One region of the Marisediminitalea sp. genome, then DNA from elsewhere that is predicted to be linked to it. Evidence: predicted binding sites of a transcription regulator. Region 1 holds the regulator's gene; each other region holds the start of a gene.
What was found. Region 1 encodes FliA, which starts transcription of late flagellar genes. Its sites were predicted from a motif close to CTAAAGNTNNNNNNNNNNNNGCCGATA; they were not measured.
Positions count from the first base shown of each region.

Region 2: a site for FliA is predicted at 1,412-1,438, ahead of AC4MRN_RS11070 (flagellin N-terminal helical domain-containing protein). Genes of this name have one in related genera too.
Region 3: a site for FliA is predicted at 3,005-3,031, ahead of flgM (flagellar biosynthesis anti-sigma factor FlgM). Genes of this name have one in related genera too.
Region 4: a site for FliA is predicted at 1,784-1,810, ahead of pomA (flagellar motor protein PomA). Genes of this name have one in related genera too.

Region 1 covers NZ_CFIDRX010000047.1:1,180-9,047, reverse strand. The annotation lists gene AC4MRN_RS08250 (ParA family protein) at 1-444, opposite strand, end outside; gene AC4MRN_RS08245 (protein-glutamate methylesterase/protein-glutamine glutaminase) at 482-1,645, opposite strand; gene AC4MRN_RS08240 (chemotaxis protein CheA) at 1,666-3,924, opposite strand; gene AC4MRN_RS08235 (protein phosphatase CheZ) at 3,937-4,689, opposite strand; gene cheY (chemotaxis response regulator CheY) at 4,725-5,108, opposite strand; gene AC4MRN_RS08225 (RNA polymerase sigma factor FliA) at 5,168-5,896, opposite strand; gene AC4MRN_RS08220 (MinD/ParA family protein) at 5,899-6,759, opposite strand; gene flhF (flagellar biosynthesis GTPase FlhF) at 6,756-7,868, opposite strand, start outside.
Region 2 covers NZ_CFIDRX010000074.1:10,371-18,238, reverse strand. The annotation lists gene AC4MRN_RS11070 (flagellin N-terminal helical domain-containing protein) at 158-1,303, opposite strand; gene AC4MRN_RS11065 (FG-GAP repeat domain-containing protein) at 1,926-5,510, shown strand; gene AC4MRN_RS11060 (hypothetical protein) at 5,633-6,631, opposite strand; gene AC4MRN_RS11055 (hypothetical protein) at 6,785-7,213, opposite strand; gene AC4MRN_RS11050 (hypothetical protein) at 7,572-7,868, opposite strand, start outside.
Region 3 covers NZ_CFIDRX010000014.1:35,571-43,438, forward strand. The annotation lists gene AC4MRN_RS03570 (LPP20 family lipoprotein) at 1-185, shown strand, start outside; gene AC4MRN_RS03575 (DUF885 domain-containing protein) at 336-2,150, shown strand; gene flgN (flagellar export chaperone FlgN) at 2,179-2,610, opposite strand; gene flgM (flagellar biosynthesis anti-sigma factor FlgM) at 2,624-2,968, opposite strand; gene flgA (flagellar basal body P-ring formation chaperone FlgA) at 3,075-3,707, opposite strand; gene AC4MRN_RS03595 (chemotaxis protein CheV) at 3,953-4,879, shown strand; gene AC4MRN_RS03600 (CheR family methyltransferase) at 4,900-5,733, shown strand; gene flgB (flagellar basal body rod protein FlgB) at 5,836-6,240, shown strand; gene flgC (flagellar basal body rod protein FlgC) at 6,240-6,662, shown strand; gene flgD (flagellar hook assembly protein FlgD) at 6,694-7,377, shown strand; gene flgE (flagellar hook protein FlgE) at 7,393-7,868, shown strand, end outside.
Region 4 covers NZ_CFIDRX010000112.1:5,777-13,644, reverse strand. The annotation lists gene AC4MRN_RS13980 (flagellar motor protein MotB) at 1-874, opposite strand, end outside; gene pomA (flagellar motor protein PomA) at 878-1,642, opposite strand; gene xseB (exodeoxyribonuclease VII small subunit) at 1,973-2,221, shown strand; gene ispA ((2E,6E)-farnesyl diphosphate synthase) at 2,223-3,113, shown strand; gene dxs (1-deoxy-D-xylulose-5-phosphate synthase) at 3,148-5,013, shown strand; gene AC4MRN_RS13955 (phosphatidylglycerophosphatase A family protein) at 5,054-5,551, opposite strand; gene thiL (thiamine-phosphate kinase) at 5,544-6,518, opposite strand; gene nusB (transcription antitermination factor NusB) at 6,580-7,002, opposite strand; gene ribH (6,7-dimethyl-8-ribityllumazine synthase) at 7,014-7,490, opposite strand; gene ribBA (bifunctional 3,4-dihydroxy-2-butanone-4-phosphate synthase/GTP cyclohydrolase II) at 7,563-7,868, opposite strand, start outside.

The DNA.
Region 1 (7,868 bases):
CACTTTTTCGCAGGCTGCTAACGCATTCACCATTAACACGCCAAGCACTGGCGGACAGTCAATCAGCACATAATCAAACTGTGATTCGATTTGCTTCAAGGCCTTTTTTAGTACCAGGCCCATGCCCATCTGATTGCCCATTGAGCGATCTAAGGTGGCCAATGCCATCGTCGACGGCAAAATAAATAAGCTGTCCAGCTTACTTGAACACAAACAGTCTAGGACTTTATCGTCGCTTAATCCGGAAGGATTAGCAAAAATATCGTAAATTGAATGTGATAGCTCTTCAGAATCAATGCCGAAGTAGTAGCTCAATGAAGCGTGCGGGTCCATATCAACTAGCAACACATTGTGGCCCTGCTTTGCCAGCAGCCCACCCAGTGTGACCGTTGTGGTTGTTTTCCCTACCCCGCCTTTTTGATTGGCAATGGTCCAGATTTTCACCGCTACTCTCCCAACAGCGCTAATATTGGCTCACCGGTTACATCTCGGTGATAATGCAGCTACCTATATCATCTATATTAATATTCACTTCCGCCAGTTTATCGACGGTAACCGCTTGTGGCATGCCATAAACCACACTGCTTGCCTGGTCTTGCGCCCATACTTTAGCCCCCAGGCCTTTCAATGTTCTGCATCCCTCACGTCCATCAGCGCCCATTCCGGTTAAAATAATGGCTAGCGTATCACCGCCGTAGATTTTTGACAGACTGTTGAAGGTAGTGTCGACACTGGGCTTATAACCAATATCCGACGCGTCAGATTCAGTTATTACAATTTTAGGCTGTCCTGACGACTTATCCACTGTCATCTGCTTGCCGCCGGGGGCAAGATACGCCCAGCCATTCTGCACAACATCACCGTGTTCTGCTTCTTTGATGCGGATATTACAGTGCTGATTCAGCCGCTCGGCAAACGCTTTCGTGAACGTGCCTGGCATGTGCTGTACCAGAAAAATCGGATACGCAAAGCCTTCAGGCAATACGCTAAGTACTTTTTGTAATGCAACCGGACCGCCTGTAGAAGCGCCTATAGCAAGACAGCGATAACGCTTCCCGCTGCGGCGTACCTGCGAGACGACCTGTGGTTCTACCTGTTCACTCCGACCAGCTAACAGCGAAGAGCTTCTTAAAAAAGACGCTTTAGGCGCATTAGTGGGTAGCGTTCTGGTCGGTGTAGAAGGTGCTGGGCGACGTGAGGTAATACCCGAGGGTGTCGTCAGCGGTCTGCGCTGTGTAGACAGTGGTGTCCGTCTTGCGAGAAGTCTGACTTTCGTTCTCAGAATAGTTGCCGCATCGCTGCGGTCTTTGGCTATTTCTTCAAATCGCTTGGGCAAAAAGTCGACAGCACCCGCGTCCAGCGCGTCCAACGTCGCTTTGGCTCCCTGATGCGTGAGAGAAGAAAACATGATTACGGGAACAGGACATTCATCCATAATCCGTCGCACTGCAGAGATACCGTCCATGACAGGCATTTCTACGTCCATGGTGACAACGTCAGGGCGCAGCTTTTTGATTAATTCAATCGCTTCGCGCCCATTTTTTGCTTCGCCAACCACATCCAGTGAACGGTCTTCATTCAGAATATCTTTAACCCGGCGGCGATAAAAGCTCGAATCGTCGACCACCAGGACTTTGAAGGCCATTTAACAAGAATCCTCTATTATTATTTTAATGCTTTTCGTGCGTAGCGTTTCAGCAGACTTGGGATATCCAGAATCAAGGCAATACCACCATCGGAGGTTATCGTTGCTCCCGCCATACCCGGCGTGCCCTGTAACAGCGCATCCAACGGCTTGATAACTACTTCTTCCTGTCCTATCAGTGCGTCAACCACAAACCCAACTTGCTGAGTACCAATTTGTACCACAACAACATGACCTTTGTGACGGTCAATGTTTTTGGGTCCGCGTATCAACCATTCTCCCAGGAAGAATAACGGGATAGCTTTTGAACGCACAATCATGGTTAGCTGGCCATCAACCGTATTGGTTTTCTTGATGTCCATATTGATAATTTCGTTCACCGCACCCAATGGCAGTGCAAAGGTTTGTTTGCCTACCACAATCATTAATGTAGGCAGGATAGCCAGGGTGAGCGGCACCTTGATTTCAAGGCGGGTGCCCCGGCCCAGTTGCGAGTCGATATTAACGGTACCGTTAAGCTGGTTAATTTTGGTTTTCACCACATCCATACCAACCCCACGACCAGAAATATCACTGATCTCGGTCTTGGTTGAAAAACCTGGTGCAAAAATCAAATTAAACGCTTCGACGTCAGACATACGGGCTGCCGCATCGGCATCCAACACACCGCGGGAAATCGCGATGTCTTTGAGTTTGTCCGGGTCCATCCCTTTACCGTCATCTTCAATGACGAGCAGGATGTGGTCGCCTTCCTGAGACGCCGACAATTTAACTTTACCCATTCGGGGCTTCCCAGTTGCCGCCCGGTCATCCGGCATTTCAATACCGTGGTCAACTGAGTTTCGAACCAGGTGAACCAATGGATCGGCCAGGGCTTCAACCAGATTCTTATCCAGATCGGTTTCTTCACCTTCCAGCTCTAGGGTAATTTCTTTTTTCAGGCTTCGCGCCAAATCCCTGACAACGCGAGGAAAACGACCAAATACCTTTTTGATTGGCTGCATGCGGGTCTGCATTACCGCACCCTGCAAGTCACCGGTCACCACATCGAGGTTGGCGATGGCTTTGGACATTGATTCATCATTGATGTTTATGCCCAGACTTAACAAGCGGTTACGCACCAATACCAACTCGCCCACCATATTCATGATCTGGTCCAGACGTCGGGTATCTACCCGAACGGTCGTTTCAGCTGGCGGTGGCGCAGGTGTGGCTTTCTTTTCGTCTTTTTTAGCTGTAGCGGGTGCCGCAGCGGGCTTGCTCTGCGCTGCAGGTGCAGCAGGCTTAGCTGCGGGAGCAGGCTTAGCTGCGGGAGCAGGCTTTTCAGGCGCTTTTGACGCAGGCGTCGGCTTCGCTTCGTTTTCTACCTTAACCCGAGGTTTTTCGGCAGGTGCAGGTTTTGCGGCTTCAGCGGCTTTTGTCTCGCCCGGGCCTTTGCCCTGTCCGTGTAACTGATCAAGTAACGCTTCAAACTCATCGTCGGTAATTTCATCATCACCGCCAGCTGGCGTAGCCGCTGGTGCTGCAGCAGGCGCTGGCGCGCTAGGCGCTTCAGCTTCACCGCTAAACTTACCTTTGCCGTGAAGTTCGTCCAGCAGCGCTTCGAATTCGTCGTCGGTTATATCATCGTCACCAGCAGGTGCAGCACTAGCTGCAGGCGCAGGTTTTGCGGCTGGCTTTTCTTTGGTTTCGTTCTTACCCGGCGCGCCACCCGTACCGTGAAGTTCGTCTAACAGTGCTTCAAATTCGTCTTCGGTGATATCGTCGATAACACCAGACGTGTCGCTTGTTGCACTCTCGGTTTCCTCGGGCTCTTCTTCCAGCTCGAAGGTTTCCTCAACAGCAGGCGCTTCAGAGGCGGCACCGTCAAAAATATTTTCGTCAGCCGTTTCGGGATGGCTCAGCTTGTGGAGGATATCTACCAGGTTGGCGTCTGCCGGCTCTAGCGGCTCACGCAGTTTTACTTTTTCGAACATCTCTACGACAACATCCGTTGCCTGTAGAATCACGTCCATTAATTCTGGTGTCAGCGAGCGCTGTCCGTTTCGCATGACGTCAAAGACATTTTCAGCGCCGTGACAAATTTCAACTAACTCGGTTAGTGACAAGAAACCAGCGCCACCTTTCACCGTGTGATAACCACGGAATATGGCATTGAGCAGATCTTTGTCTTCTGGGTTGTTTTCCAGATCTACCAGTTGCTCTTGTAATTGTTCGAGGATCTCTCCGGCTTCAACCAGAAAATCCTGCAAAATATCTTCATCGACATCAAAAGACATGCACCCGCTCCCCTAGAACCCTAAGCTGGACAAAAGGTCGTCAACATCATCCTGACCAGATACCACGTCATCACGGGTCTCTGCATCAATAATCGGTCCTTCAGCTTTGATTTCATCGTTATCGGCTTGTTTAGTGGAAGCTTTGACGTTTTTCGTCACTTCTGAACCACCAAACACTGTCAGCATGTGAACCAGACTATCTTCAACTTCTTTGACCAACTCGATAACCCGGCGAATAACCTGACCAGTCAGGTCCTGGTAACCCTGTGCCATAAGCACCTCAGTGAGTAACGACATGAGGCGATCTGCATTTTTGGACGAATTTTCCAGAAAAGTATCCAGGTCCAGGCACAATGATTTGAATTCTCCGAGCTCGATTTCACGATTCATCAGCTTTTTCCACTCAGGCAAAACACTGTCGATTTGCTCTTTCATGGTTTCCACAATTGGCATACTGTTTTCAACAGCGTCCATTGTAGTATTAGCCGCTTTTTCAGTTTCTTCAATAACGTAAGTCAATCGGCTTTGTGCGTCAGGGATGTCTTCGTTAGCGAGGCCAGCAATACGCTCGTCTAATTGGAAATTATTCAGCGCACTGTGTAATTGGCGGGTAAGCTTGCCTACTTCGGCAAATAACTCGACAGACTCTTTCATTGCCACGGCATCAAGCAATGCATTGGCTGATTCGTCATCTCCGTTCTCCAGAAATACGACCAACTGCTTTGCTTCTTCCAGAGTCATCGGAACTTTTCTGTTTTCTGTCATCCAGTTATCCTCAGGCGGTTAAACACTTAACTGGATTAACCCAAGCGTTCAAAGATCTTTTCTAGTTTTTCTTTTAGTGTTGCAGCAGTGAATGGCTTAACGACGTAACCGTTAACACCGGCCTGTGCGGCGGCAACAATCTGTTCTTTCTTCGCTTCTGCGGTAACCATCAAAACAGGTAAATGCTTCAACTTGTCGTCGGCGCGAATAGCGCGCAACAAATCGATTCCCTGCATCCCGGGCATGTTCCAATCAGTGACTACGAAGTCAAAATCGCCTTGCTGTAACATAGGCAGCGCCGTGCTGCCATCGTCGGCTTCCTGAATATTGGAAAAGCCCAGGTCTTTGAGTAAGTTTTTGATAATTCGTCTCATTGTAGAAAAATCATCTACAACAAGAATTTTCATATTCTTATCCAAAATTGCCTCCAGTGAGGATAGTCATATTGTTAGTATAGTTATACGAATCCGTATAGATGTTACTCACCAGTCCGCCAGGACTTCATACGAGCTTTTAATTTTAACATCGCCTGACTGTGAATCTGGCTCACTCTGGACTCACTGACTTCGAGAACTTCACCTATCTCGCGCAGGTTAAGTTCTTCATCGTAGTACAGAGACAACACTATAGCTTCACGTTCCGGTAATGTAGTAATAGCATGCGCCAGCGCTTTTTGAAATGCGCCTTGCATTAAATCATCTAATGGCGCATCGGAACCACGCGAATCTTCCGTGGTAATAACATCTTCCGACACACCTAAATCTTCGATACCGACCAGTTTACCTGCATTTACTTCAGACAACATCTGGTGGTATTCCGCCAGGCTGACATTGAGTTTTTCTGCAATGTCCACATCCCGGGCGTCGCGACCCGTTTCTCTTTCTACCTGCGCTATCGCCTCAGAAATCGCCCGGCCGTTTTTGTGTACTGAACGCGGCGTCCAGTCGCCTTTTCTAATTTCGTCGAGCATGGCTCCACGAATACGAATCCCTGCAAAGGTTTCAAAACTGGCGCCTTTGCTGCCGTCAAAATTCTTGGCGGCTTCCAGCAGGCCAATCATGCCTGCCTGAATTAAATCATCAACAATAACACTGGATGGCAAGCGCGCCATTAAATGATGGGCGATACGTTTAACTAATGAAGCGTGTCGCTCAACCAGCTGCGCTTTATCTATTTGTTGTTGATACGCTGCTGCTCTGCTATTCACACTCAGTTACCTGCCACCTTACCTGCAACCAGTTGTTCTACGAAAAACTCTAAATGGCCACCTGGCTGTGCCGGGATTGGCCATCCCGCAGCTTTGGTCGCTAACTGGCTTATTGCTACTGCTGCCGGTGATGCCGGGAACGCATCAACAATGGCACTTTGCTTGCGAACCGCACGCCGGATATTCTCGTCGAACGGCACGGTCGCCACTAATTCTAATGCAACATCCAGAAAACGCCCGGTTACTTTTGACAATTTACTGAATAATTCTTGCCCTTCCCGCACATCGCGCACCATATTAGCCACAATTTTAAAGCGGAATACGCCGTAGTCCCGGTTGAGAATTTTGATCAACGCGTAGGCATCTGTTAACGAGGTAGGCTCGTCGCACACAACCACCAGGATATCCTGTGACGCCCGGGCAAAGCTCAGTACCATGTCTGAGATACCCGCCGCTGTGTCCACTATGAGCACGTCAACCTGGGAGCGCAATTCACTAAACGCGCGAATTAATCCCGCGTGCTGCGTGGGAGACAACTCAGTCATTGACTGCGTGCCTGACGTTGCTGGCGCAATTTTAATACCATGAGGCCCGGTTACCAGCACTTCGTCTAGAGTACATTCGCCAGACAATACGTGGGACAGGTTTTTCTCTACCCTTAACCCTAACATCACGTCGACGTTAGCCAGGCCAAGGTCGGCATCCAATACCATTACCCGTTTGCCCTGCTTTGCCATTGCAATAGCGGTATTCAGGGTAATGTTGGTTTTCCCTACGCCACCTTTACCGCCGGTTACGGCGATAACTTTGATTAATCGAGATTGATTCATCTTTCTTAAGCTACTCGCTTGGTCTTCAATCATACTGCCTGTGCTGAATTTACTGCTGTATTCCCATTAGTATGATTCAATCCATACTTTTTATAAAGCTTTGCTGCTAAAGAGATTATAGATTTTGCATTTGCCACATGAATATCCTCTGGCACCTGCTGTCCATCAGCCACATAACTCACCGGAAGCTGCGCTTCGATGACGCTGCTGATCACCTCCCCTAAACTATAGCACTCATCTAACTTAGTGATGATACAACCTTGCATATCAATACTGCTGTAAGCGCCAATGATATGTTTTAGTGTAGCCTGTTGCGTATTACCCTGCACAACTAAATAATTTTTTATTGTTTGACCGCCAGCTTGCTGGAACGTAGCTAACTGACTGATTAAACGGCTATCCCGCTGACTGAAGCCCGCAGTGTCAACCAATACCAAACGCTTGCTGCGGAACTGAAACAGCAAATCAGCAAGTTGTTCACCCGACTGCGCTTTGCGTACCGGGCAACCAATGATCTTACCGTAGGTTGCCAATTGCTCATATGCCGCGATGCGGTAAGTATCGATGGTAATCAATGCAACCTGGTCAGCGCCATACTTTTGTGCGTATTTGGCAGCCAGTTTGGCAATCGTGGTAGTTTTACCTGTGCCAGTTGGCCCAACCAGTGCAACCACACCCTTCTGGGATAAGATATCATCATCGTTGGTCATTAATCGATTAGACAGAAGTTTGAGTAAGTATAACCAGGACTCGCGCTCGTTTGCTTGTGCAGGCGCGTAGCTAACCAACTGTCGCGCCAGCGGCGCAGAAATACCCATATCAATCATCTGCTGATTCAGAAAACGCTGCTGTGGCTTCATGCGTGACTGATGCTGTTGCTGCATATCCGACAGTTGGAACTGCAAGACATTGCGCAACGAGGCCAATTCAGCGCGGATATCTTCCAGACTTCCCTGAGATGCAGCAGAACCTGACTGCTGAGACGGCGTATCAAACTCATCGTCAAAGCCCCCCATTGCAGGCTTAGCCGCTGACTGTGTTTGTTGCTGAGCTGGCTGGGCTGGCTGAGCAGGTGCCGCAGGCGCTGAGGTTTGCATGGCTTTGGCAATAGACTGTGCTTGCTGCCTGCCTGCATTTTGTTT
Region 2 (7,868 bases), on a different contig from region 1:
GTTCAGTCGCTGGAAATTTGAATGGTAAAAACGTTTGACGCTTGCCAGTAGTGCAGAAAGTTACGCTCCTATATCTGGTAAATATACAAAGCAACTTCAATCGGAAGCAGCCCTTGCAAGTTTTGAAATCCAGACATTCTTTGCATCCATTGCAATATTAGTTTAGTAACGACAAGGCAAGTTGTGGACTTTGATTGGCCTGCGATAGAACCGATGTACTGGCTTGCTGAATAATTTGATTGCGAGTCAGGTTAGCAGTTTCTACTGCAAAATCCGTGTCTTTAATTCTGCTTTTGGCCGCTGCTACGTTTTCTCTAATGCTGGATAAGTTTCTTAAAGTGGATTGAAAGCGGTTTTGTTTGGCTCCTAATTCGGCACGGATACTATCCACAGTGGATAATGCCTTATCCAGGCTGTCGATATCCAAAAACAGTGCATCGTAGGTGCCGGTAGGATTGAAATTATTGCCAAGATCCATCGGGTTTGAAGAAGCCTGTGCAACACGTAATGGTTCATTGGTATTCGATACAACCTGACTACCTACTGTAATTAACGAATCAAATCCGCGAAAGGATAGTTGCTCATTTATTGTATCGACGATCGTTTGTGCGTCAGAGGTTGAATTTCCACCCAGTGCAACGGTAATTTCGCTGTAGGTATTACCACCATCAACGGAAGTTGCGAATTTATACGTACCTGCAGGTGCCAACCCGGTACTAAGAATTAGCTGCCCACTTCCCAGATCTCGGTAGGCCCCACTTACATCGTCACCATCATAACCAATCCCGAGCCCTTGGGATGATAGCCTGGCTGAACTACCCGAAAGTGATACATCTATAGTTTGCCCGGAATTAGCACCAACAAGAAAAGTTGCACTAAACGTTCCATCGAGCAAATTTCGTCCTGCGAATTGTGTATCATTAGCAATGCGATTTAGTTCGGTAGATAGCTGACTAATTTCTTTCTGTATCGCGGTATTATCAGCGACGCTATTGATGCCATTTTGTGATTGAATTGCCAGTTGCCGCATTCTCTGAATGATTGTTGTGCTCTCAGCCAGAGCGCTATCTGCAGTTTGGACCAACGATATCCCATCGTTAGCATTTCTGACAGCTTGTTCCAACCCAAGGATTTGTGATGTCATGCGATCAGATATTTGCAGGCCCGCCGCATCGTCTGCAGCCGCGTTAATTCTGAAGCCGGAAGAAAGTCGCTCTAAAGAAACGGTTAATTGGGAACCAGACTTTAAAAGCTGCCGTTGAGCATACAGCGAACTGTTATTAGTATTGACATATAGGCCCATGCTTCTTTAAAAGAAACCTGGCATCAGGTTTCCCACTACTCCTTTAGAAACTTTCCAACATTACAGACGGAACAATAACAACTTTCATAAATTGAACGCGCAGGTCGTTATCGGCAACTATCTGTAAACGTTTAATAAATAGAAATAACTCTTACATTTCATCAAGCATTGCATTGTCTTTGCTATAAAGACTCACCTGGTCCAGCCCCATTATTTCAACAAGATTTTTAATTGTGCGAAGTATTTGCAATGCACTTTCGGGTTGTTCTTGCCCGTTACTTTCAGAACATGATTTCATGTATAAACTTTTCATAATCCGTCATCAGTGGCGCTATGCTGGCCGTGTCGCGCTTCCTCATGCCAGGCATCTGCAAAGGAACACTTTTCCATTGCGATCGATAAACCCACGTGAATTTTTTATGTCTGATTTGCTATCGAATCACCGGTTTCTCTCAAAGCGCATAAAACTAACAAGTTGCCTACAACTTGCTTTCTTTGTTCAGGAAAATACAGCTTCGATTTTTCTGCTCTCATTCCAGCAGATAAGCCGTTGTTTCTTGTTTGTCTTTACGCTAAATTTACTGCTCGGAAAAATCCAATAACAATACATCAAGGAAGAGCTATGACTGCTAGTATTCGTCTTGGCGTGATCAGTGTAATCGCGTTGTCACTTTCAGCTTGTGGAGGCGGCGGTTCAGACTCTGGTACAGGGGGCGGAGGCTCTTCACCTGTCACATCATCTACCATCATTAAAAACGCTAAAGACTACAGTCCAGCACGCCTCAATACTGCAGCATCGTCTATCGCAAACGCGCAATACAAAGGCAAAACTACCAATGCAGAAGTCGATTTGGAATTAGTCCAACACGCATTTAACTTACTGTTTAGCGATTCTGGTATGGCTCTGCCTGAACTGGCAGAACAAGACTTCAGTGATGATGTGAAAAACGGCGCGATTAAAAAGACTTACGCTTGCGACCAAGGCGGAAACGTTTCTTACGACGGCAAGATATCTGGCGACTCAACGGGTATCATTGCAATGAGCTACCAGAACTGTTGGCTTTACAGTAATGGTGTTGCAATCTCTGGCTCAACGGCCATTGCGATCGAAAGTGTGTCAGACAGCAATGTGGAATACAGTATGTATTTCGACAATCTCAAATGGACATATGAAGGGACTCCATACACGCTGTCGGGTTTAGTGTCATTTAAAGAAGGTTTCGACGCCACTAGCGGAAATTACCAGGTAGAAACCTACCAAAATGTTGCATTTAATATTGGCTCTGAACAATACAAATTAGAAGGTGACTTTGATATGTCACCGTATTCTGGTGACTCAATTAGCCATGTTGAAGTTGATGTGTATATCGGCTCTGCAGGTAAACTGGTTATCGAGCTGGATAGTGCTGATGACTTCCCGCCCTATATGTACAGTGGAGAAATGACTGTCTCGGGTGATAAAACCGCAGCCTTACTGTTTGAGCAAGGCCCTATTCGCTATATGGAAGATACCGATAACGACGGTAACTATGATGTAGGTACTTACATAAGTAATATCTATGACTTGCTGGATGGTTCGCTGACAGACAAAACCCTTGTCGCTGTTAGCGATATGTCACTCCCTCCCATGGTGTATGCACCCGATTATTATTCATGGGAAACAGTGGATGCCACCACCCCCATTACCGTCAGTTCTGTCTATTATTATGATGAAGACACTTCCTATGAAGACTTAGCTATCAGCTATCGTTGGTATATTAATGGTAACCTCGTAGAAGACGTTTCAGGCGATACACTACCCGCTTACCGTGCAACCGTTAACGACCTGGTGGAAGTGGCTTTGGTGGTCTCAGACAGTGCCAATACCGTAGAATCTGATAGGACGACCATTGTACTTTCAGATGCACCAGCCCAGGTGGTGTTCGAAAATTTACCTGAATCCGTGCTGCCGGGCGACTATGTCGAGTTTAACGCGATAATTTCTGACCCAGACCTTGGAGACAATCAGGGTGTCGCTACATTAGTCTCAGCGCCCTCAGGCGCGACCATTAATGAGAATGGATTGATTTCCTGGCAAGTGCCGGGCAGTCAATTGTTTAAAACCCAGCGTTTCGCTTTCAACTTCTCGACTGGTGAAGATGATGCAGACGTCGTTGGTACCTATGTTTCAGTGACTAACAACGAAGTGCAAGAGTTAGCTCGCTCAGGAATTGAAGTGCCCAAATTAAACAATGCCATGGCGATTGGTGATTTTGACCACGACGGCGACAACGAAGTCCTTACTACTGATTCACAAAACCGTGTGTTCCTGCTTTCGTATCAAAACGGCAGTTATAGCCAGTCCTGGATGTATCCCTACATATTTGAGCAGGGCGGAAACGTCAAGCAAGTGCTTAGTACCGATGTCAATGATGACGGCTATCTCGATATTCTCGTGATTTCCAGTCATACCATCTCTTTGATTACCAACATTAATGAAGCAGCTACCACGCTGATGGAGACAGACAGTTACATACACAGCGCCATTCTTGGTGACATCGACAACGACGGTGATGACGAGCTGGCTTACCTTTATTCAAACAGTGACTATAGAGATGCCGACAACATTGTTGTAATAGATATCGCCTCACCAGAAGCACCTTTATTTACTTTTACCGCAGATGGGATCGCCGAAATTGCCTTAGGTAATGTAGATGATGATCCTCAACTGGAATTAGTGACCAACTCCGGACTGGTTTACGACCTTGAATCTGGTGCTAACCAGTGGTTTCTTGGCTCAGGTTTTGGCAGTAGTTATATCGCCGTAGCTGATATAAATGACGATGGTGTTGACGAAATTGTCGGCGCAGACAATTGGGATTACATATACGTGTACTCCGCACAAGACAAATCTCAGATCACCAGCATCGAGAATTTTAATACTTGTGATATTAGCGCAGGCAAGCTTACAGCAGATAGCGCTCCCGTGTTGCTTGTTGGTGATTGCCAATGGGGCAATATTCACGCTATGAAGCTAACTAACAACACACTCTCCTCTGTATTTACGGTGGATATGGTTGATCACGGTTCTGCTTCATTAACCCTTGGTGATGCAGATAATGATGGCTTGAATGAGCTATTATGGGCCACGGGAGTGACGAGTTCGGGCGAGGATTTACTAGTCACTGCTGATGTAACTGCCACGTCTGCGACAGTAAAGACAACGGCAACATCAGAGCAGCTTGATAGCTTTAATGCGGCAGGTTGGGCGGACTTATATCCGGGTGATGAGCGAGCCGTGTTCTTTGTTCCCAGTACGGGGAGTGGCTACGATGGCTCTAAAGTTTTATTGATGGACAGTACGGGGAGTTACACCACCAGCGAGGAGATCTCCTCCAACTGGGACAACTCCCGCATTGCTGTAACCAACGATTACAATAATGACGGCGCAGGTGATTTATTCCTTCCGTCAGCTGAAACCTACGATGGTTCTTTTGCAGCAATGCAGTTGAATGATTTCTCCATTCAGTATGAAATTACCGGTGAATACTCGAACGATATTTCAGTAATCAAGTCCTTCGACTTTAACAATGACGGCTTTGACGATGCCATCTTTGTCGATGATCGCACATTAAAAGCTGTCGACGTGAACAATCAGGTCATGTTGGCAACGTACACCATGCCGCAGTACTTCCGTGACTTTGACATTGTAACCATGGATGGCAATGTGTATGTTGCGCTCTCAACAGGTGATGACTCAACACAGCTACTCAAACCAACAGCTTCAGGCTTTTCCATTCAGGCAAGTACAAATACTTCCTGCGCACGTTTAGCATTTATTAATGCTGACAGTGATCCTGCTGCAGAGTTAGCTTGCTACAAGAGAAGTGGGCGATCACTGGTTTTATTTGATGTCACCGACGATAGCCTTAATCAAACGTCCGAGGTTTCGCTGGAAATGGAGATTGTCGATATGGTAGCCAACCCTTTAACAAACAGTGAACAGACTCTTCTGGTAACCGGGGAAAATGACGAGCAACACTGGGAAAATTATGGTTCATCGCGCCTCGGTGAAATGACTGTTGAAGGCAGCATGATTTGGCAGAGCCCGGCATTAATTGGTTCCCCTCGCAGTTATTCTATGCATGCAAGAAAATCTGCGCAAGGCAACCTCGAAGTCATGATGGCTACCGCCCGCGCAATGTACTGGTTGGGCCGCCCTCAGTAACTGATTAGTCAGAAACGACAAGCCGAATGTTACAGTGCTAACATTCGGCTTTTTTATGTCAGTATAAATATAACAACAATGCAAATAGCGCTTACGGACGAGTGTGTCGCAAAAAGTCCAGCCTATCTGGAAGAGGCCACATATTTACCTTGATCAAATGAATTCACAATACCGCGACTAGGAACACGGCAGGTTTTTGGAGCGTCTAAGAAAAACATACACTTGGGAGTATGATCTTCGAAAGTCAATTGCACAGCCCCCGTCATTGCACCACCTAACGAGTTAAACCGATAATTCGCAAACACGACTTTAGGACGACCCGCACTATCCGCTGAGACCACCTTTACGCCATATACATTGCCCTGCGAATAACGATTCATCATCCAACCTTTTGAGTTTTCTATAATCAAATCGTCAATCAGTTTAACCAGATTGATGTCTTCGGCCTTCAACTCGGCCGCTTTACTCACAATGACATCGTTCAAACGCTCACCGGATTCTAGTGTCAAGCCAGCCTGTCCCTTTGCGAATAGGTGCATGTTAGTCTCAAAACGTTTTAGCGCAGGGCCATCGCAAGCATTTTGCGCTACCAGCTTACTCATATCGTCCTGAACGCTAACCGCTTCATCAACAATACTCCTCGAAGCTAACGGATCTGGATTAGTAAACAATTGTCCAAACAAGGCATTACCCAATTCCCCCTTCATGGCTTCACTGGTTGAATAGAGTGCCGGGTCAGCATATACACCTGTGCCGAAGTCTTGATACTCAATGCATTGACTCGCCCCCGTGCGCCCACCATACATATTAACTTCGTATTGCTCTCGTACGCACTTTCTCTCAGTCATTTCCACTTTGTTTGCGGGTAAATATGCAGCGCATTGCCTACCAAAAGCAAAAAGGTAATTTCCAAATATGGTGTTAAACGCTACACCATTGCGGTCTAATTTGGCGTGTTCAAAGTCGCCTAAATAAATCGCTGTTAATTCAGACTCCAGGTTTAAATCTGCGTGGTTAAAGCTGTTAGCGGTTAATTGTGCTGCTAGTACCGAATTGCAAAGAAGACTGCAGCTGATGATAAATGCAAGATAAAACGATCTGACAGAAAAAAGTGTGAACATGATCTACGTCCTTATAGATTAAATTTCAACCAACTCAAGCGTAATTCATAATCAACTAAATTGAAACTTAGCTAACCTATAATTGTTCAATGTGAAATCTACTGGTGAGAACATGGAATCGATTGGCGTAAACCTATCTGCGTGTTCCGTCTACTAAGAAAAAACCATCTTCGATATTTCTATGGTGAAACCAATTAAGGCCAGTACGAGCCCAACACCACCAATCACATTGCCCCTGCCCAGCACAATACCGAGTCTGACAAACACTTTACTCACAAAAATCACTACGCCAAGGAACACGGTAAAGAGAGTAAACGCCACGTTGGCAACAATACTCATTGACGGGTCCATAATGGATACTACGGCTACGGAAATGACCCATATGACGATATAAGCGACGATTGCCAGCCAATTCCAGTATTGCTTAGTCGCTGGCTTGCCAGCCAGACGAAACTGGATACTCTCCAGGAAAGTTTTGAGGCGTTCCGCTAGCGGCGGCAAATAGAGCTCAATGGTAATCAACAATAAGCCGATGACCTGTATCGTAAAGCCTACCCAATTTATTACACTGTTAGTCAACACTTACCAACCTCCCTGTCTTTTACGTAAAGCAACGCCGTTGATTAGATAACCCCGGTTAACGGGCCAAACCGAGTCATATCAGCAAACATCCGCGTCCTAATTCGCGAAGCCAAGCGAAACGTATTCGTCGCTTTGCTTGCTGGTTGATTTTTAACTTAACACTATATGCCAACGATCATTCTTTGTGCTTTGACGCTGCGATTGCAATGATAACCACAATAACGACGACAACCACAGCGCCAATGACTGAACTACTCATAGTGAGCTCCTTTAATACAAACTACTAAAATTCAGGCGAAAATAGCGTCAAGTAACCATTTACCGCCTGTTGCACTGGGAAGACTGGGCCACCCCACACTCAGGCTTTTTCCATATTATCGAACTGATCTAACAGGTGCGTTAACCTGCTGCCTGACACTTCCCGATATAGCCATCCAATCAGCTTATTGCTTCTGTTTTCAGGTTTAAGCTGGTTAATAAGCAGCGCTACCAACACACCAAATACAGCAGAAATAATGGCAAATATTACCTTTGTTTCCGCAGGCATTAATGAGAATAAATCAATGCCGGCCACCAGCTCGTACCCCAGAAATACATAAGCCATGTAGAAAGGTGCGGATAGCAACAATAGTTTAAATATGGTCATGCCGTGTGC
Region 3 (7,868 bases), on a different contig from region 1:
TGATCAATAATGCCCAGCTTCAGGCTTCCGTAGAAGGGGTGATCCGCGGAGCGAAAGTGGTGAAAGCCTATCCGGTAGGTGACGACACTTATGCAACCGAACTGCAGTTAGACATGCAGCAGGTATATAATATTTATTTGTCTACAGCACGCCCGCAGCGGGTGAAGAACGTGCGTTACTATTAATCGGCAGTGGTCGACAACTGAACCCCCATACCAAGTGAACTGAATCCGGTTATTTGCCCTTCTGTGCTGATGTGAGTTCGCTTGCTATAGTTATTCCGAACGATAAAAAAGGCCTTTGGAAAACCGGCCTCAACTAACGACGGAATTATCATGAGAACAGCACTACTGGCGGTCCCTTTTGCGATCGCGAGCTGTTGCAGCCTGATCGGTTGCAGTAGCACGACTTCAACTCCCTCTCAGTCTGCGAATCAATCCGCACAGGCAATCACCGTGGCGACAGCGGATAGCCTGCTTACCGACTTCCTGGACAAGGAATGGCAACGCTTCATTACCCAGAATCCTGAAATGGCCAGTTATTACCGATTAGGTGATGAGAAGCTTCACGGTCAATGGAGTGACTTGTCGATGGTCGCCATCCAGCGCCGTCACGAGGAAGACAAACAAGCGCTGTCCCGGTTATACGCTATAGACAAAAAGGCGCTTTCCGAACAGCAACAGCTGAATTACGACTTGTACAAGTGGCAACTAGAAATGGCCATCGATGAGCACCAGTTCCAGTCGTATTTAATGCAGGTTAATCAGCGAGGTGGGGTGCAAACCCTCGATAACTTTGCCAATTACGTTCCTCTGGAAAGCGTTGCCGATTACGAGCGCTGGCTAGCGCGATTAGAAGCTTTGCCAACGCTTGTTGAACAGACTACCGCATTGATGCAGTCAGGTATTGAAAAGGGCGTCATGCCGCCGCGTGAAACCTTGTCGAGAGTCTCAGGGCAGCTTGCCAAACAATTGGTCGACAATCCTGAAGACAGCCTGTTTTACAAGGCCTTCAAAACACTGCCTGACGCGTTTAGTGAGCAGGATAAACAGCGTTTGCGAAGCCGGGCCAAACAGGTGCTAGCCAGTCAGGTTATTCCCGCGTACCGCGAATTTACTACCTTCTTTAACGACACCTATTTGCCGGCGTGCCGGGACACCCATGGTTTGTCGGACATTCCTAAAGGCCGTGAATTTTATGAACACCTGGTTCGTTATTTCACTACCACAGCGCTGACACCGGATGAGATACATCAGATAGGCCTGCAGGAAGTGGCAAAAAACCGAGCTGCGATGATGGAGATTATCGACGAAGTTGGCTTCGACGGAGGGTTCGATGCGTTTATTCATTTCTTAAGAACGGATCCGCAATTTTATTATGAGACGCCTGAAGCCCTGTTTGATGCTTATTTAGCGGTGAGTAAGCGGCTGGATCCCGAGTTGGTAAAATTATTCGGGAAACTGCCGCGCATGCCGTATGGGTTAAAAGCCATACCTGACGCAGTAGCCCCAGATACAACAACCGCATATTACCAACCTCCGTCGGCCGATGGCCTCCGTGCTGGCTACTATTTTGTGAATCTTCACGAGCCCGGTACGCGGCCAAAATATGAAATGGAAGTACTCAGCGTGCACGAGGCTGTGCCGGGGCACCACTTACAAATTGCACTGCAAATGGAACTGGGGGATTTGCCCATGTTTCGCCGGTTACAGGGATTCACTGTATTCATAGAAGGGTGGGGCTTGTACAGCGAGCGGCTCGGCTATGAGATGGGCTTGTATCAGGATCCTTACTCGCGATTCGGTCAGCTTACTTATGACATGTGGCGAGCAGTGCGACTGGTCGTTGATACCGGTATTCATTACAAAGGTTGGACACGTCAGCAAGCCATTGACTACTTCACGCAAAATGCGGCAAAGAGCAAAGAAGATATCGTCAACGAAATTGACCGCTACATTACCATGCCGGGTCAGGCGCTGGCCTATAAAATCGGGCAACTCAAACTACTCGAATTGCGAGAGCAGGCGGAAATCACGCTCGGCGATAAGTTTGATATCCGGGATTTCCATGACGTGGTGTTAGGTTCGGGCTCAATTCCATTAAATGTGCTTGAAGCGAACGTACAGCAGTGGATTAGCGAACAGCAGTAAAAGGAAAGACAGGGGGCAGCCTGTTAAATCAGGCGCTCACGCCCTTGCCGGAAAAGCCGCCTTTTTTCTTACCGGCTTTGTCGTAGGTAAGCGATTCTTTGGCGCGTACTTCCATCATCAGGTTACGCAAATGTGCAAGCCGTAACTGACCTTGCTCGACAGCAACCTGATTAACTTCAGTACAGTACTGGCATTCGCTCAACAAGGTTTTAGCCTGTTCGACCAGTTCATTGAGCTCAGACGACAAAGGCGCTTCCTGTTGAAGCGCCTTTAATTGAGGGTTTACGGTTTCATCAAGGTGTTGGATATCTGACAGGAGCTGCTCTTTGTCTTTTAACAATGTCATGAGCGACTCGGCATCTCTGGAACTAATCAAATGCAATTCTTTTTCCAGCAGTGCTTTTAGCGCTGAGAGCTGTTCGATTTGCTTTGCCAGTTGTTCAGAGATTGTTGTAGTCATTGTGACCTGTTTTCTAAGACTTCAGCCCAAAAATTTCAGATTCCAACCGCGCGATTTTCTTCGCTAGCGATTGCGGATCAACCTTATACTCACCACTTTGAATGGCTTTCTTCAGTTTGTCGACCTTTTCTTGATTTACCGGCGCATCTGCGCTTTTCTTCTGCACCTGACTAAGCTGCTGCGCAGACTGCGTCAACGACACCGAGTCCTGACGGGGCGCGGTGGTTGCCTGTTGTGCCTGAGCAGTTGCCGCTTGTTTAGCTGCAGACTGATTCTGTTGGGTTTGCTGCTGCGTGTTGACTTTGTTATTGTCAACAGGCGCTTTGGGTAACCCATTGTTTACATTATTAATTGCCATAATTAATTTCCACTACCTTTGAAACCTCAGTATATATATCGGCCAAAGGCGGATTATCTTTAGATCTAATTACAACTAAATTCTGACTTGTGCTTTGCCAAGCATATCATAAATTTACAACGACTTCCTGCGTACTCGCGACTTCGGCGACGACTGTTTTTCTGGAGTTGCTGTTTTCGACTCTGATGGTGTCGCCAATCACACCATCCTGCTGAGCAATGCCGGATGTTTTAACTGCCATACCTGCGGCGCGAGCACTAATGGTAATTCTATCGCCTTTGCATACAAAACACAGCATATTGCTTTGCACGGGTTGGCCTTCCCGCACCCGGTATTTCAATCGCGCACCGACAACGGCATCTACTGAGGTGTAAGGCGTGTGGCGGAGTTGCTTTATGTCAACTTCGGCCAGCGTCACATTGCCGGCAGAAATAACCGTATTCGGACTAATCATACTTGCCGTCACGACAATTGTGCGGGTGCGGGTTACTTTGGCCGTGGTAAACAGGTACCAGTTATTGTCATTGCAACTCACTCTTACTGTCAGGTAGCTTTGCGTGAGGGTGGCGGAATCAACGTCATATTCAAACGGCAGGCTACAATCCGGAATCTTGATACGGCTGTCTACCGGTGTGACATCAATTAACAGATTGTCGGCAAATTCATCTGTTTGATTCGACTCAAGTTGCCGGGTAATAAACTGTTCTACGCCCAGCGCAATTTTTTCGTGTTGAGACACGGGGTTTTGTTGGGCAATTGCCTGAAAGTGAGCTATTGTGATAGCTGCAGTCAAGATGAATGCGATGTGAGTGCGTGTAAAAAAACTTTCAAATTTTTTCATGTTCAGATATTTTCATTTTGACTATTATTAAAGTAAATCAGCAAGTTTGATGATGAAAGAGCCTGAATGACAGGTTTTTGACACCGTCGTCAATAACACTAGGGCAGCAAAGTTTGTGCCCACATTTAATACTGAGGTGATGTATGTCTGGAATTTTGGATTCGGTTAATCAGCGCACGCAACTCGTCGGACAGAACCGACTGGAGTTGTTGCTGTTCCGCCTAAATGGCCGACAACGATTCGGAATAAACGTATTTAAAGTTCGTGAAGTACTGCAATGTCCTGCACTCACCTCAATGCCGAAGTTAAATCCGCTGGTGCGTGGTGTTGCTCACATCCGGGGGCAAACCATTTCAGTTATCGACCTGAGTATGGCAACCGGCGGCCGCCGCATAGAAGATTTATCAACCGCCTTTATTGTCATTGCTGAATACAACCGCTCTGTACAAGGCTTCCTGGTCGGGGCCGTTGAACGCATTATCAACACCAATTGGGATGCGATTATGCCGCCGCCTCAGGGTACTGGCCGCGCTAGCTACCTGACTGCGGTCACTGAGGTAGATAAAGAACTGGTTGAAATTCTCGATGTGGAAAAAATCCTCAACGAAATTTCGCCGCTGAATACGGACGTTAGCGCTGAGGTGGCCGATGCGCTGGACACAACAGCGTTTAAAGACAAGATTATTTTCATTGCGGATGACTCTTCTGTTGCCCGTAATCAGGTTAAACGTGCCCTGACAACCCTGGGTCTCGAAATCGAAATGGCAAAAAACGGCCTGGAAGCGCTTAACCGACTAAAAGAGATTGCTGCAGAAACTGGTGATGTCACCGATAAAGTCGGAGTACTGGTTTCCGATATCGAAATGCCGGAAATGGATGGGTATACCCTTACGGCTGAAATTAAGAACACCCCGGAACTGCAAAAACTACACGTAGTTCTGCATACGTCATTGAGTGGTGTGTTTAATCAGGCCATGGTAAAGAAAGTCGGTGCAGACGACTTTATCGCAAAATTCCACCCTGACGAATTGGCTTCAGCCGTACAAAAATGGCTCGGACCCACTGAATAAATTAACGGAGTACTAACCGATTGGTTAATAAGGATGTATCACCCGACGCTTACCGCCGTTTCAGGGAATTTCTTGAGCAGCAGTGCGGCATAGTACTGGGAGATAACAAGCAGTACCTTGTGCGAAGCCGACTGGCCGGGTTGTTGTACGAACATCAGCTGTCCAGTATGGATGAATTACTGGGGGTTGCTATCTCTGGTCATAATCGCAGCTTGCTACAGCAAGTCATCGACGCAATGACCACCAATGAGACGCTCTGGTTTCGAGACTCTTATCCCTTCGACCTGCTGATCAATCAGATATTACCTGAGCTGGCTACAAAACAACGTCGGTTGCGCATTTGGAGCGCGGCTTGCTCATCAGGGCAAGAGCCGTATTCCATTGGTATGTCTGTGTTGGAGTTTCAGCGCAAAAGTCCGGCGGCTAGGAGCCTCAGCGTAGAAATAGTCGCAACGGATCTGTCCAGCAATATGCTGAAAAAATGCGAACAAGGGCTATATGATGAGCTGTCGTTGTCGCGAGGCTTGTCGGCAGATCGTCGCCAGCGCTACTTTACACAGCATGAAAGCGGCATGATGCAGGTTAGCCCCGAAGTACGTCGCATGGTGAGCTTTCGCAGCCTGAACCTGCTGCACAGTTATAGCATGATGGGCAAATTCGATATCGTTTTTTGCCGTAACGTGCTGATTTACTTCTCTACCGAGATTAAACAAAAAATACTGCAACAAATTGCCGGACAATTACAACCAGGCGGCATCCTCTTCCTTGGTGCGTCTGAGTCGGTTGCCTCTGCGGCAGAGAGTTACCGCATGGTCAAATGTAATCCAGGTTTGTATTACGCTAAGAAAGACTAGTTAACTTGTTGTATTAAAAGTACTTTGTCTTTTTATCCTCTTCTTTGATATTTGTTGGCACTGCCCTTGCTTAGTCAAGACTAAGTATTAGGAGTAGTGCTCATGGCAATTAATCTAGACAAACTGACCGGCTTCCATCAACAGGCGTTGAATATTCGCAACGACAAAATGGAAGTGATCGCCGGTAACCTGGCGAACGCCAACACCCCAGGCTACAAAGCCCGAGGCATAGACTTCAAACAAGCTATGGCGTCGGCGCAATACAGCAGCGGTCAGAAAATGACACGTACTCACGAAAATCATATCAGCGGTGGCATGACCTCGTCGGCGGAAATCGGTTTCCGCATTCCGTCACAACCTGACACCGGAGACGGTAACACGGTGGAAGTGCAGCGCGAACGTAACGAATTCTTAGATACATCTATGCGTTATCAGGCCAGCATTCAGTTCCTGGATGGCAAAATTAAAGGCATGAAAAAAGCGCTTAGCGGTGGAGGACAAGGCTAATGAGTTTATTTGATGTTATGTCAATTTCTGCAACGGGTATGCATGCCGAGAGCGTTCGTCTGAATACCACAGCCAGTAACATTGCCAATGCCAATACAGTGAGTAGCAGCGAAGGTGATACATACCGGGCACGCCACGCTGTATTTGCTGCTGAGCTGCAGCGCGCTTCCGGTGAACAAATGAAAGGTACTGAAGTGAAAGTACTGGGCGTGGTAGAGAGCAATAAGCCGCTAAATGTCGAATATGCGCCAAACAACCCGTTAGCAGATGAAAATGGCTACATCTACAAGCCAAACGTCAACATCGTTGAAGAGATGGCAGATATGATGTCGGCGTCAAAAGCTTACGAAACCAATATTCAGGTAGCAGATACCACCAAACGCATCTTCCGTCGTGTAATGATGCTCGGCCAAGGCCAGTAATGGCAGGCCTTAAGAGGATAGTATTGTGAGTATAGTTAACACCACAACAGGCTTAACCGACAACTTGTACTGGCAGGAAGAAACGGTCCCGGTTGTCGATGGTTCCGAACAGTCACTGAGTCAGGAAGACTTCTTTGCCTTACTGACTGAGCAGCTGGCCAATCAGGATCCGACCAAGCCGGTAGACAACGATCAGATGGTGTCGCAAATGACCCAGTTCACCACGGCAGACGGTATCAGCAAGCTCAACGAAAAGTTTGAGACGTTCGCAACGTCAATGACCTCAAACCAGGCGCTACAGGCTTCCGGGTTAATTGGCCAGAATGTACTGGTCGAGAGCAACATCGGTCATATGGCCAGTGAAGGCGCGGGTTTAAGTGGTTTTGTGGTTAACGACCAAACTGTGCAGAACATGGAAATTACCATCACCAACCCTAACGGTGAAGTGGTACGCGTTATCAATGCTGGCACCCAGCCGGCAGGTAATATCGAATTTAATTGGGACGGCACTGACAGCAGCGGCAATATTATGCCGCCCGGCGACTACGTGGTCAGTGCAGCTGGTGAAGTTAACGGTGAGGGCGTGGCAATTTCTACCGCTATTCACCGTCACGTCAGCAGCGTTAGTCTGGCTAGCAGTAGTCAGGGAATTATTTTGAATTTAGAAGGTGATGTCAGCATTAATCTCAGTGACGTCATTCAAATCGGCAGTTAGTAGGAGAAAGAACTCATGTCTTTTAATATTGCATTAAGTGGCGTATCTGCCGCACAGAAAGATTTGGACACCACCGCCAATAACATTGCAAACGTCAACACGGTAGGTTTTAAAGAGTCACGTGCAGAATTTGGTGATGTGTACGCAGCCTCTTTGTTGGCTGGCGGTAAAACCAAAGTGGGTGACGGGGTACTGACACAAGAAGTCGCGCAGCAATTTACCCAAGGTAGTTTGCAATTTACCAATACCGCACTGGATTTGGCAATTACCGGTAATGGTTTCTTTGCCACCGTGCCTGAAATCACCTCTCGTGATTTTTCATTTACGCGTGCCGGTCAGTTTAAACTGGACTCAGATAACTTTGTGGTAAACAGCGCGGGTGACAACCTGGTGGGTTTCCCGGTTAACTCTGACGGCACAAGTGCGTCAGTGGCGTTAAGTACAACTGTACCCGTGCGTATTCCTGATTCATCGGGCAACCCACAACAAAC
Region 4 (7,868 bases), on a different contig from region 1:
TTTCAACACGCCGATTACGAGCACGCTCTTCTGCCGTAGTCGGCTGCTCGACCAGCGGTAACGTTGAAGCCTTACCCACAACTGACATACGCGATTCATCAAACCCTGCCGCCAGGCGCATTTCCTCCGCTACAGCAACAGCGCGTTGTGCAGACAAGTCCCAATTTGAGCGATACAGTTCATTAGAGATCTGCTGACTGTCACTGTGTCCGGAGACTTCAATCTGGCCAGGCATATCTGCCAGGATTTCGCCAATCTGGCGAATGATGGGCTTAAATTGAGGTTGCAGGAACGCAGAGCCTGCCGAGAAAGACCCGTTCTCACGAATGCGAATAGTAATCTGCTGCCCCAGGGATTCCATCTCAATGGAGCCATCTAAAATCTGCTTCTGCAGCTGCTGCGCCACTTTTTTCATCATCTCGGCAACCTGCTCCTGGTTTGCCGCTTGCTGTGTTGACGCAGACTGATCTGTTGACGTTTGCTGCGATTGACCACCGCGCTGGGTGCCACGTTGTTTTTGACGTCCGCCAGCCGAGTCTTCATCTCCCGCCTGAAACTCCAGCATTTGTTGGGTCATGTCGATGGTTTGCTGTTGAATGGTATCAATGGGCGTGGGATCCGGGCGGCCGGGACGGAATTCCATGGCAATTACGCTGGTGCCTTTAGGAATGTCCTTCACTTCGATTTTGTTTTGTACACCAAAGGCAAATTTCATCGAACCGGCTATTTGCTTAAATTTAAGCACGTCCATTTCCGAGAATGCCAACAAGAGTACAAAGAAGCACATCAGCAGTGACATGAGGTCCGCAAAGGTCCCCATCCATGCGGGGAGACCTTCGGGGGGGCATTTAGGGCATTCTTCTTCCTGTGCCATCGGTTACTCTTCCTCTGCCCCGGCACCACGCTTACTGGCCGCCAGATAGTTTTTCAGAATACCTTCAATAACACGGGGGTTCTGTCCATCCGCAATACCCACAATCCCATCGAGGATCAAAGACTGGTTGAGTTTTTCTTCGTTCAGTCGGTTAGACAGCTTTGCCGCGATTGGCAGACAAATTACGTTAGCCAGGAATGCACCGTACAGTGTGGTTAACAAGGCTACCGCCATAGCCGGACCGATGGCTTTTGGGTCATCCATGTTCGATAACATGGCTACCAGACCGATAAGCGTACCGATCATCCCCATCGCCGGGGCCACGTCACCTAAACCTTTAAAAATAGATACACCGAACTCATGACGTTCGGTTGTCATGGAAATGTCTTTAGCCAGCGTTTCACGCACGACGTCGATATCATGGCCATCAACCAGCATATCAACCCCTTTTTGCATGAAAGGGTTTACTATTTCTGCTTCTTCCAGCGCCAGGAATCCACCTTTACGCGCCGCATCGGCCATTTCAACCACCTTTTCAATCAGTTCTTCAGGCGTGTCGATTTTGAACATAAAGGCCTTGCCGGCCACTTTACCCGCACCAAAAAATTGCCCCAGCGTAAACTGTGACATAACAACAAATAAACTACCGCAAAATACAATGAGTACTGACGGAACATCCACAAACATGCTGAGGTCGCCCCCGAGGATCATGGCCATTACAATAAAGCCAATACCACCTAACATGCCGATTAAGGTTGCTAAATCCACTTGTATCCCTCAATTCATTTATTGTGTTTGATGCGTTTTGTTATGAGTAACTATAGCCGCAAATTGTTGCGGCAGCATGTTGATATTGAACAATTATGCAAGTACCAACATTAACGCTATCTGATTGGTTTTCAGTCATTCTATCGGCAGATAAAAAATTTTCTACACCGGAAATTCATTGTTTTGGCTTATTCGCTGTTTATCTGCTCAGCCTATTCAGGCTTTGTATCGCATCACAGGAAAATATCCCGGGCGTGACTGCAAACTATTTGACCCATCTGCGCCCCTCGGTTAATGTGCCCTTTTTATTTTGGTCATAGAGAGAAAACCGTGAGCGATAAAGCCTCCGATACGTCCCCGACATTTGAGCAAACCCTGTCTGAGCTTGAACAAATCGTCAATGAAATGGAACGTGGTGACTTGCCTCTGCACGATGCGCTGAAGAAATTTGAACGCGGCGTAGAGTTATCGCGTCTTAGCCAACAGGCACTGACCGATGCCGAACAAAAGGTAAAAATCCTTACCGAGCAAGGTAATAGCTCAACGCTGCAGGATTTTACGCCTGACGACGAGCTGTAATATGACTCTGAAAGCAATTCAACAAACGGTTCGTCAGCAAGTAGACGAGGCGTTATCAGGTGTCATCAGCACATTACCTGATCACGCACCCGAGTTAAAAGCCGCAATGCATTATGCATTGACTGCAGGCGGGAAGCGGATGCGGCCTCTGCTAGTCCATTTGACTGGCAACATGCTGGATCTGCCTCGCACAGACCAACTCACCATTAGTATGGCAATTGAATGCGTTCACGCCTATTCATTAGTGCATGATGACCTGCCGGCGATGGACGACGATGACCTGCGACGCGGACAGCCAACCTGCCACATTAAATTCAGTGAAGCGACCGCTATTTTAGCCGGCGACGCTTTGCAAACCCTCGCGTTTAGCATATTGGCGGAACAACCTTTAAGTGCCTTTGGCGATAAGCAGCGCGCGAAACTCATTGGTAGCCTGGCTCGTGCTTCCGGGTATCTCGGTATGTGCGGCGGACAGGCCATAGACCTGGCATCAACGGGTAATCTCATCGACGTTGATCAATTAAAGCAATTACACCGTTTAAAGACCGGTGCGTTACTTACGGCTTGCGTTGATATGACATGCAGAGCCAGTGAATCTATTGCGCCGGAAAGCCACACTTTATTGTGTCGCTACGCCGAATTAATCGGCCTGGCATTTCAGGTCCAGGATGACATTCTCGACCTGACCGCGAGCACTGAAACACTGGGCAAACCCAGCGGCTCAGATGTGGCGTTAGGCAAAAATACCTTCCCATCGCTACTCGGCTTAGACACCGCCCGGGAAGAATTGGCAAAATTGCATCAACAGGCGCTTCAAGCCTTGGACGGTTTGCCCTACAATACGGACTACTTAGTGGCGTTTACCGATTTAATGGTTAATCGCGACCATTAATCCGCCAGACAGACACAGTACAAATATAATCAGAATGACTTTAGATTTAGCGCACTATCCTACTTTGGCCCAAGCCCGCTCTCCGGAAGCGCTTCGCAAATTGCCTCAAGACAAACTGCGAGCCCTTTCAGATGAGCTTCGTCAGTACTTACTTACCTGTGTAAGTCAGTCCAGCGGACATTTTGCATCCGGCCTCGGCACGGTTGAGTTAACCGTTGCCTTGCACTACGTATACAACACGCCGTTTGACCGCCTTATTTGGGATGTTGGCCATCAGGCTTACCCGCACAAAATTCTGACTGGTCGTGCAGAGCAAATGTCGACCATTCGAAAAAAAGAAGGGTTACACCCCTTCCCCTGGCCGCCTGAAAGCGACTTCGACACCTTTGCGGTGGGTCACTCTTCAACGTCAATCAGCGCTGCGCTGGGTATGGCCATTGCGGCTGAAAAAGAACAACAGGGCCGTAAGGTTGTCGCCGTCATTGGCGATGGCGCAATGACGGCCGGCATGGCCTTCGAAGCCATGAACCACGCTGGCGATATCAGCAAAGACATGGTGGTGGTATTAAACGACAATGAAATGTCGATTTCCGAAAATGTCGGCGCATTGAACAGTCACCTGGCCCGCCTGTTAACCGGCAACCTGTTTAACAGTATTCGTGACGGCGGCAAAAAGCTGCTGAGTAACGTGCCGCCCATTAAAGAATTCGCCAGCCGGGCAGAAGAACATATTAAAGGCATGGTGGTACCGGGCACGATTTTCGAAGAACTAGGTTTCAATTACATTGGCCCTATCGACGGCCATGACATCAATGGTGTGGTCGACACACTTCGCAATATGCGTAAGTTCAAAGGCCCACAATTACTGCACGTGGTGACTAAAAAAGGTAAAGGCTATCCGGAAGCCGAAAAAGACCCGATCAAGTTTCACGCGGTACCAAAATTTAATCCGGCAGATCAAACTCTGCCCAAATCTGCCGCCTCCAAACCAACCTACTCGGCTATTTTTGGCAACTGGTTGTGTGATATGGCAAAAGCCGATCCTAAGCTAATGGCAATCACGCCTGCGATGCGTGAGGGCTCAGGCATGGTGGCTTTTTCCCAGCAATTCCCGGAACAGTACTTCGATGTAGCGATTGCTGAGCAGCACGCTGTAACCTTGGGTGCAGGTATGGCTAAAGAAGGCCTGAACGCCGTTGTTGCGATTTATTCTACCTTCCTTCAGCGTGCCTACGACCAATTAATTCACGATGTAGCATTGCAGAATTTGCCGGTATTGTTTGCCATTGATCGTGCTGGTATTGTCGGCGCCGACGGCCCAACACACCAGGGGGCGTTTGATATCGCGTTCCTGCGCTGTATCCCTAACATGATTGTGATGACACCTGGCGACGAGAACGAATGCCGCCAAATGTTGTATACCGGACACCTTGCCAACCAGCCAGCAGCGGTGCGCTACCCACGTGGCGCAGGCAAAGGCATCACGCCAGACACCGAAATGACCGCCTTGCCAATTGGTAAAAGCCGTACTTTGCGAGAAGGCAAGCGCGTTGCCTTACTCAATTTCGGTACGCTGTTACCGTATGTAGAAAAAGCGGCTGAGACGCTGGATGCCACGTTGGTTGATATGCGCTTTGTGAAGCCGTTAGACACCGATATTCTGGATAGTCTTCAGCAAGACCATGATGTGCTGGTGAGTGTTGAAGATGGCTGTATCATGGGTGGCGCAGGTAGCGCAGTTGCTGAATATCTCATGCAAAAGCAATACGGCACAAAGCTACTTCAGATTGGCTTACCGGACAGCTTCATCCTGCAGGGCACACAGGAAGAAATGTATGCCGAGCTTAAATTGGATGACACTGGCATTGTCGAGCAAGTTAAGGCGTTTACCAGCCAATAATCATTTATGACTAAAAAGGCATATCGAGTGATATGCCTTTTTACAGATTTGGCGCTGAATTAACTATCCAAATAAGTCCATGAAGGCTCGCACACGCCATCAGACCAGCAATGATATCGTCGAGCATGATACCAAGCCCACCACTGACGTATTTGTCCACCGGGCCAATTGGCCAGGGCTTAACGATATCGAAGAAACGAAACAGCAAAAAGCCTGCTACTACCGTCCACAATGACAATGGCACCCACAAGAATGTCAGTAAGATACCAGCTACCTCATCCCATACAATAGAGCCGTGATCGTGAACCTGCATATCACCTGCTGTTTTACCACACAGATAAATACCAATTGCGCTGGCCAAAACAGCGACTAACAGTAACGTAACTGGCGGCAGGTATGAGAAGGGAATTAGCAGCGGTAACGCCGCCAACGAACCGAAGGTACCGGGCATAAATGGGATCAGGCCACTGCCAAATCCCAACGCCAGAAAGTGGACAGGATTTTTTAGCGAAACACGTTGTCGAAGCTGCTTATCCATGGTCGAACTGGTGTTCGTAGCCGCTGGATTCTGGCAAAGAATAACGCTCGTCGTACAGGCGCAAATCCAATTGTCCTGCGTGGCCGGTAATCTGGCCAATGCAGGTCGCTTTCACGTTAGCATTCGACAGTGACGTCTCCAGATTGCCGCGCTGCTCTTCATTTACCGTGAACACCAACTCGTAATCATCGCCAGCGGTTAACGCGTAGCGATAAGCCGCTTGCGCCCCAACAGATTCAAACAACGGCGCAGAAATAGGCAAACGATCAACATGTACCGTCGCACCACAGTTCGATGCGTTCAGAATGTGCTTCAGATCAGATACCAGCCCGTCAGACACATCAATACACGCATTTGCCGTTCGGCGCAGTGCAGTGCCAGCCATTACGCGAGGCGTTGGGTAATAATGGCGATTCACCAGGTAATCCCTGTGGCGCTGTGGCACCGTAATGGTATTTTGCAGAATATCGAGCCCTGCTCCGGCATCGCCCAAAGAGCCAGTGGCATATATCCAGTCACCTGGTTTTGCCCGGCTTCGGCGCAACTCGTTGTCTGGTGGAATGAAGCCTTGCGCCGTAATTGTCATGGCCATAGGGCCAGCCACCGTATCACCACCAATTAACTGCACCGAATAATACTCGGTCAACTCGTAAAGTCCGCTGGCGAACTCTTCAATCCAGGCTTCATCGCAATGGGGTAATGACAACGATAAGCTGATCCACGCGGGCTCGGCCCCCATAGATGCAAGATCGCTAAGGTTTACCGCTACAGCTTTGTAAGCAACAGATCGCGCTGGCGCGTCGGGGAGAAAATGCACGCCGGCGATCAGCGTGTCAGTGGTGACGGCTAAATGCTGGTTTTCAGGTACCTTGGCAACGGCACAGTCGTCGCCAATCCCTACCAGTACGTCTTTGCGCGTGTGTCCACCTTGCGCAAAGTACCGTTTAATCAGATCAAATTCTTTCACAATCGTCGACGTAACATCTTAAATGAATCACGATGAACCGTGACCAGACTGGCGTTTGCCGCTAGCCACGCTCATGAGGGCGCAATGTGCGAACAGCCTTGTCCAGCGCGCCATTGATGAATTTATGGCTATCTTCAGCACCAAATGCTTTAGCCAGTTCAATCGCTTCGTTAATAACAACCTTGTATGGGACCTCAACATGCTGAGTTAGTTCAAAGGTTGCCAAGCGTAAGATGGCTTTTTCGATAGGATCTAGCTCTTCCGGCAGGCGGCCGAGATACGGACGAATTTTATCGTCCAGTTCAGGCGCACTTTTAACAACACCGCGCAGCAAGCCCTGAAAAAAGCGCATATCCACTTTCTTCATATCGTTGCTGGTCGCAAGCGCTAATTCCACCTGCTCAACGGCGTTGTTAGTCATTTGCCAGGAATAAACGCCCTGTAGGGCAAGTTCACGGGCTCGACGGCGAGGAGATACTTTCACAAATCGCCCCTTTACGCCAAACCGTCAAGTGCAGACATAACATTGACCATTTCTAATGCGCCAAGTGCAGCTTCTGAACCTTTGTTACCGGCTTTTGTACCTGAGCGCTCGATCGCTTGCTCAATAGAGTCTGTGGTAATTACACCAAATGATACCGGGATACCGTATTCCAGTGATACCTGAGCCAGGCCTTTGTTACACTCGCCTGCTACAAAATCAAAGTGGGGTGTACCACCGCGGATCACAGCGCCTAATGCGATGATCGCGTCGAACTTCTTAGACTCAGCTAACTTTTTGGCAGCAACAGGTAATTCATATGCGCCTGGCACGCGAACCAGTGTTACGTCATCATCGCTGACTTCGCCATGACGCTCCAGAGTATCAAGCGCACCTTCCAGTAGGCTCTCTACTACAAAACTGTTAAAACGTGACACAACAATGGCAAATTTTTTACCTGTTGCGCGAATATTACCTTCGATTACCTGCATAGCCCCAATCCCGTAAGAATCCCGTGTGAAAAACGGCGCGAAGTATACCACAACAGCGCCAAAACCCAATCGTTAGTCGTGAATATACTCGACAACTTCCAATCCAAATCCCGACAGCGCGTGATATTTGATTGGCTTACTTAGCAATCGCATCTTTTGTACGCCCATGGCGGCTAAAATCTGGCTGCCTACGCCTACTGTGCGCGACGAGCCCTGCCAATTTTTACCAACCGGCTGTTCGCCGCGATCTTCAGCAGCAAACCGGCGTAATTGTGACTCCAGATCTTCTTCTTTACCCAGTAAAACCAATACGCCACCTTCCGCAGCGATTTGTTCCATGGCATCAGGCAGAGTCATAGAACGCGAAATTCCGCGAGT